Regions from separate parts of the Methylobacter sp. BBA5.1 genome, predicted to be linked through region 2. Evidence: riboswitches for the same ligand, from Rfam matches in the RefSeq annotation. Region 2 holds a riboswitch; the other holds the start of a gene.
The links. Region 2 has a riboswitch for cyclic di-GMP ahead of EK22_RS25135 (hypothetical protein). Riboswitches for the same ligand answer to the same signal wherever they lie in the genome.

Region 1 (3,425 bases), on a different contig from region 2:
ATGAAAAATTACCCGTGTCCTGTTCCGCGAAATTCTGGCTAGGTGCAATAGAGTAATTTGCACTTAATCCCAGATTACTACGCTCGGTCCTATAAGCGGTGCTCAATCCGTAATGCTGCGGGTTGTTATTGAACTGTTCTATCTCAGTATAATGCTGGAGGCCATAACTGGCCATGCCCACTATATCCCACACTTCGGTTTTACGCGTAAAATTAATGGTAGGCGTTAAGTCGTAAATAACCGAGCCTTGCGGATTTTGAGACATTCTGACATTGTCGTTATAGGATAACGCCTGATTTATAGTGGCATTTACCCCCCATTCAGCGGCATCGATACCTGAACAAAAAGCGAATGCACCAATAATGAATGCTATCCTCGCGCGGCTTGCATAAGACTCTTGCTTACTGAAGATTGTTTTCATGTGCTCAATCTACGCTTATTGCTTAGTTTATAAAGCGCGATTAAGGCACTACAATGACATCTCCACTCTGCAGCAAGTGGTTATTTTCCAGTTTATCGCCGTCTTCCGCATCGCTGTACTCAAACTCGATGGACTCGGATTTGTCGCCGTTACGACGCAGAATGACAATATCATTGGCTTTTGCGAATGCTGTCAAACCGCCGGCAAGACTCAACATCTGCATAACATCCATCGGTTGATACATAACGAACTGGCCGGGTTTTTTCACTTGGCCGATCACATAAATAGCATTGCCTTCAACCGATTTGACCGAAATATTAACCACCGGATCGGCAATATACTCTGCGAGTCTTTCTTTCAGAATAGCCTCTATCTGATCTATCGATTTACCGGCAACCTGGAAATTTCCAGCTAGAGGGAAACTGATGCTGCCATCGGGTAATACACGCAATTCCTGTTGCAGGGCTTCCTCATTCCAAACCGAAATATCGAGAATATCACCAGGGTTAACCGTATATTGATAAGAGTCAGCGCGGGCAGTTTGAATAAAAAAAATCGTTGACAGCAAAACAATTCTGATAAGAAACGACATAATTTTTTATTTCTGTTTTATAAAAATTAAAAAAGGGGCAGAACGCCCCTTTAGTATAACGGAAAAATTAATTTCCTTATGCAACAGATTGTGCTGAATTGCCTTTACGACGTGAAAAGCCGACCAATCCCATCAAAGCTGAGCCGAATAACCAAACGGCAGCTGGAATTGGTGTTTGAACATTAAGCGTATAGCTACCAGTTCCATGAGCTAGTACATTTATGAAATACTGAGTATTTGCTGCCAACAAATAACTGAATTTCCACTCAGGACCAACCTGAGTAGCAGCTACAAGTAATGTAGTTAAAGAACTGTCCGCATAAAGGTTAACCCCATCTATAATTGCAGTGGCTTGTGGCGTTGTAATTGAGAAAGATGAGACATATGAAGCCTCTGGATTAGATTCAATACCCCAGATATGGTCGATTGGGCTACCATTAATTTGACCAGAGCCGGAAACCAATTGACCGGTGCCACCAAAATTAACCGCCATATTGGCCAAATCAGTCGCATCAGGATCCTCTTTTGTTAGCGTTAAAGTAGCCGCGTTTGCGCCAAAAGAAAGCACGGATAAAAATACAAAACTTAAAAAAACTTTTTTCATAAAAAATACCTGCAACAAATTATAAACTATCATAATTTGCAACCCGACTATCTTGACAAAACCATTTATCAAGACTCGTGGTTTTCCGCCCCTGCTTCACAACAGGTTTGGCCTTAATCATCCGTGAAACATGCCAACCACCCGATTGGTCACGCACCATACAACCCACCACTCCTAATATTTATTAATGGCATTCAGCCGTTAGTTTCAACACGCCGGAAACACTACTTTATGCCATATTAATATTTAGAACTTTCACATTATTTTGGAAAAGCAAATAGCCAAAATACTTAGGCTGAAGGAATTTTTGATAAGTTTGCACAAAAATCAGCAAACCCTTTACCCCTACGATCCGCCCCTCATAAAACATGGTAAAACTACAGTTATTTCATTCTTCCTGAACTTCAAAAATCCAGCACAGTTGCGATTATAATTGTTTTTTTCTATTTGAATATTGTACTAAAGTACAATATTCAAATTCGCTAGTAGGCCTTCGCTCCCAAAAAACCTTTAAATATGGTCAAAAATATGATCTTCATATCTAGCCATAGAGACCAGTTTCTTATATAGGCCAGATCATATTCTATTCTTCCTTCCATTTTATCCAAGGTATCCGTTTCGCCTCGATATCCATTGATTTGCGCATATCCGGTTATACCCGGCTTTACCTTATGCCTGAGCATGTAGCCTTTTATTTGTCCACGATACCATTCGTTATGCGCTACCGCATGAGGCCTGGGGCCAACGATTGACATTCTTCCTTGTAATACGTTAATAAATTGAGGCAATTCATCCAATGATGTACGTCTTAAAAAAGCACCCAATTTCGTTACCCTGGGGTCATTCTTTTTTGCTTGTTTAACCTTATCGCCATCTTCACTGACGGTCATCGTTCTGAATTTCCAGACGACTATTTTTTCGCCCCCGATACCGTATCGTCTTTGTTTAAAGATCACGGCGCCAGGCGAGCTCATTCTAACACTTATACTGATGATTACAAATGGTATTGCAATGATTATTAAAATAATCAGACTTAACAGTATATCGAAAACTCTTTTTATAATGCCGTCAACCCCATAGAACGGGGTATCAAGAATACTGATGACAGGAATACCTTTTATATGATGCAGGCTGGATCTTAGCAGATCAAATACAAATAAATCAGGCACATAATAAACAGAAACAGTTGAATCCGATAACTGTTCAATCAAATCCTTAATTCGATGCTCGGCCCGCAAGGGAAGTGTAATATAAACAATATCAATGGCGCCCTCCTTGGCATTTTTGATCAGTTGCTGCAAGTTTCCTTCCAATTTATTTTCAGCCAGGACGCCCCTGCCGTCCTCTATTTTCTGCCGGTCATCGTAAAAGCCGACAAAATGCAGCCCCATTGATTCATCTTCGATAAATATCCTTTTTAATTCGCCCCCTAATCGCGTTGCCCCGACAATCGCAACGCGACGGGTATTTCTGCCATTTTTTCTTATAATAGCTGCAACGGTACTGATAATAATGTGCCAGGATACTATCTCTACAGGCACCATTCCTATCCACATCCAAAAATACTGCCTAAAAACAGGATCTACCAAGGGATAAGCTTGATCGGCACAAATTATTACAATTAATACCCAAAACCATGAAATAAGAATACGTTTTATTTCAGCCTGAATGGATAGGCCTCGACTGTGCCGGTATAGCTCATTGAACTCTGCAAAAATTCCGAAGGAGACAACTGAAATCAGAAGCCACCAGGTATACTTACGATCCCATTCAATAGCATGGAGCTCAAGAATCGCCCACAACGTCAA
Region 2 (3,425 bases):
TCCCCCGCCAGAAAAACCACGCACCGCTCTTTATTTTTCGCCTGCTGAAAGGCTTTCCGGAGCAAGGCCAGTTCCGCCGGGCGTTCAATCCAGGCGGACGAGGGCTCAACTTTGGTCCGGTAATGCAAAGGGATCAGATGCTCGAGAGATTGCGTAACCGAGACCTCGGGCAGGAAACGATAACCCCGACGGGTCACTGTGGAGATAAAGCGCGGATTTTTACGGTCGTCATGCAAAATATTGCGCAGGGAATTAACGGCCAGCCTCAATGCCGAGTCGTCGACAAGCCGGCCATCCCATACCGCATCGAATAATTCCTCCCTGGATATGACCTGTCCCGTGTGCCGCAGGAAATAAAGCAATAACCGATAAATTTTGGGCGGCAAATCGACAGCGGTTTTACCTTTCCACAAGAGCTGGCTGGCCATTTCCAGGCGAAACGTTTCAAACTCGTAAATAGAATTTTGATCCATCGACGCAAGCATAAAAAGCCTGTAGTAGAGATAATGTCAGACTCTAACACAAAAATAACAAATTGCTAACAACTTACAGGAGGGGCTTAAGTATACTGGCACCGGGCAAGGATTTAACTAAAAATTAACGCTTCTTTGAATTACAGACTGAAACTTATTGGAAGTATTGAGAATTAAAGGGATCTTCGACCAGGTTAAACCTCATCGGTTCGATTCCGGAATAGAGTTGTAGAAGTAAGGATAAGCCAAACTTGTTGTGAGGCGAAGAATAGCAAGCTACGGGTCTTTGGGTGGATGATGATAAAGAAGGCTGGGTTGCGTTTTTTTAATTTGTAAAAACTTGGAATTTAGTTATGGAAAAGCAAGCTTGTATTTTGGGGGCCGTCACATTGGCGCTGGCGTCTGTTACTTTTACCCCAATCGCGGGTGCTGCGGTCGTTAATGCTTACAGTGAAGGATATGGGCTCTCTGTAAATTTGAATGTTGGGGGCTCAAACTTACTGGCAGTGGCAGCACCTGCTGGTATATCGGGAACAGCCCCGGCGCCCTATGATCTGAATGATGCGCTTTTAGGCTTTGACGTTGGCGTTGATTTACTAGTAGCTCAAGCTCATGCTTCGATCGATGTAATTACTGGATCGGCGGATTCCAATGTTGATGGATCGGCCGGTAATAAAACCACGAGCGCATCCGGCGGCATCGAAGGTTTAAACATCAATGCCAGTCTTTTCTCGATTTTTGGTCCTGGATTAAGCCTGTTTGAGCTGGATAATTGGACTTTTAGCTCCAGCGCCGAGGTAACGGGGGATTATGGCAATATGACCGCCTCGGGAAGCGCTAATATCACATCGTTAGGCTTGAGCATATTAGGCCAAGATATCCAAGTTGACACCAATGCCGGACCAAATTCCATGATTGATTTAAGTGCGCTCGGACTCATTGGCGCCACTTTGATTCTCAACGAACAGATAACGGATTGCTCCAATTCTTTTTGCTCAATGACGGTCAATGCACTGCGCTTATCCTTGAATGGTTTAAATAATTTATTTGACGCCGACATCATCATCGGACACTCCTACGCGGAAATGTCAGCCGAGAATATATCAGCCGTTCCCGTTCCAGCCGCTGTCTGGCTGTTCGGCTCGGCAATGGCTGGCCTGGCCGGATTCTCGCGCCGTCAAGCGGGCAGAGCGATTGCTTAACGGCTTAGGTTAAGAATGAATATCAAAGCGGACAGGCTGTTTTGTCCGTCTTGCATAGGAAAATGGTTCAGGATGAACAAAACTTCTGAATAGACCGAGGATCTGGTTGATTAGGAAGTGGTTAAAAAGCCAAACTCGTTGCAAAGCGGGGACGGAAAGCCACAGGTCTTTCAATGGCGAAAGATGGCTGGGTTGCAATATTTGTTTTTTAAATTATTGCAGAGGAAATAAAAATGAAAAGAGTTACTGTATTAAGCCTAGTGCTAGGCTTGGCGATGCTAGGCGGGGGGAATATAGCAAGTGCTGCTACTTATGGACCCGTAACATCCGACGGATATGCTCAGAGCCTGCTTTCTGAGGATGGCGACTTTGAGGATAGCAATGATGATGTATCGGATGATTTTTTTGGTGCTACCGATTGGACGGATATATCTAATGAACTGTCTTTCACAGGTGATTTGAGAAGCGGAACATGGTCGATTGATTCCTCTTTATGGGATACTTATCAAGCCATCACTCTGGTTCTTAAAGACGGAAGAACAGGCAGACCACCCAATGGTATTTTTTACACAGCCTGGCTGCTAGTAGAAGGTTCAATATCTGGTACTTGGGCAATGCCTGACAAAGATCTTTCACATATGAGTCTCTATGGTAGCAATATAAACATTGGTGGTGATGAGCCGCCAGCCGTACCTGTCCCCGCGGCAGTCTGGTTGTTCGGATCAGGTCTGTTGGGTTTGATCGGCGCGGCGCGCAAAAAATCAGCTGCCGCCTGAGGTTAAAATCTGATTCCAATTCAGTAAAGGGGCTCCGGCCCCTTTTTTATGACCGCTGAAATGCAATATACCGATTAATACTGGTGTAATCGACAGGGCAGTTGGGCTTATACAGCATAAGGTTGATTTTCAGGCTTCTTTCAAGCCTGGTGATGACCGATTTCCTTTCTTATCAGGGCGAGCAGAGCCAGGACCTACATTCCTCAGCAAAATTTGACCTAATCAGCATTATTTCAGTATCGATTGTTAATCGGCCTATTCATTTTCTTTGATCCCCAGGCGTTTTAATCCGGCAATTCCCACGGATTGATGCCCTGATACCGTAAATTGAACAGACACGTAGGGGAGAACCTGTGTGTTCGCCCTTGCTCAACGGTTCGCCTTTGGCCAGCGGTTCTCCGATAACCCGTTGTGCACCCGAAACAGGGCGGACACGTAGGTCCGCCCCTACCATGCATCCGTACGATACAGGCGCCCCTTTTGATTTGTATGAAATGAACAGACACGTAGGGGCGAACCTGTGTGTTCGCCCTTGCTCATCGGTTCACCTTTGGCTAACGGTTCTCCGATAACCCGTTGTGCACCCGAAACAGGGCGGACACGTAGGTCCGCCCCTACCATGCATCCGTACGATACAGGCGCCCCCTTTGATTTGTATGAGCCGCATCGCGAGTTACTGAAATTATTAGGTGATTTCCATGTTAAGTAATAGCCATGGAATAAATCAGGGAATTGTAGGTGCGAATTCATTCGCACTGTGCGGATAAATCCGCACCTACACCGGAAATTCATCCGCGCACTTGAGGAAGTTATTTTGTGCGCGTTCCTAAATATTATTCCGGTAGTGGCTGAATTGGCTGCGGAATGTCAGTCAGGACATGATGCCTCATCGGCTGACTGTAGAAATCAAGCGCGTTTTCTGCGGCTGCCCTGAAAAATATTGCGCAGGGAATTAACGTCCAGCTGAAATCCCC

Region 1: another riboswitch for cyclic di-GMP. It lies ahead of EK22_RS13270 (hypothetical protein); the one in region 2 lies ahead of EK22_RS25135 (hypothetical protein).

Annotation. Positions count from the first base shown of each region.
Region 1 covers NZ_JQKS01000020.1:38,002-41,426, forward strand. The annotation lists gene EK22_RS13260 (porin family protein) at 1-421, opposite strand, end outside; gene EK22_RS13265 (polysaccharide biosynthesis/export family protein) at 462-1,013, opposite strand; gene EK22_RS13270 (hypothetical protein) at 1,090-1,617, opposite strand; cyclic di-GMP riboswitch class I at 1,652-1,739, opposite strand; gene EK22_RS13275 (undecaprenyl-phosphate glucose phosphotransferase) at 2,100-3,425, opposite strand, start outside.
Region 2 covers NZ_JQKS01000002.1:24,682-28,106, reverse strand. The annotation lists gene EK22_RS01190 (winged helix-turn-helix domain-containing protein) at 1-473, opposite strand, end outside; gene EK22_RS25140 (VPLPA-CTERM sorting domain-containing protein) at 827-1,675, shown strand; cyclic di-GMP riboswitch class I at 1,794-1,875, shown strand; gene EK22_RS25135 (hypothetical protein) at 1,909-2,451, shown strand.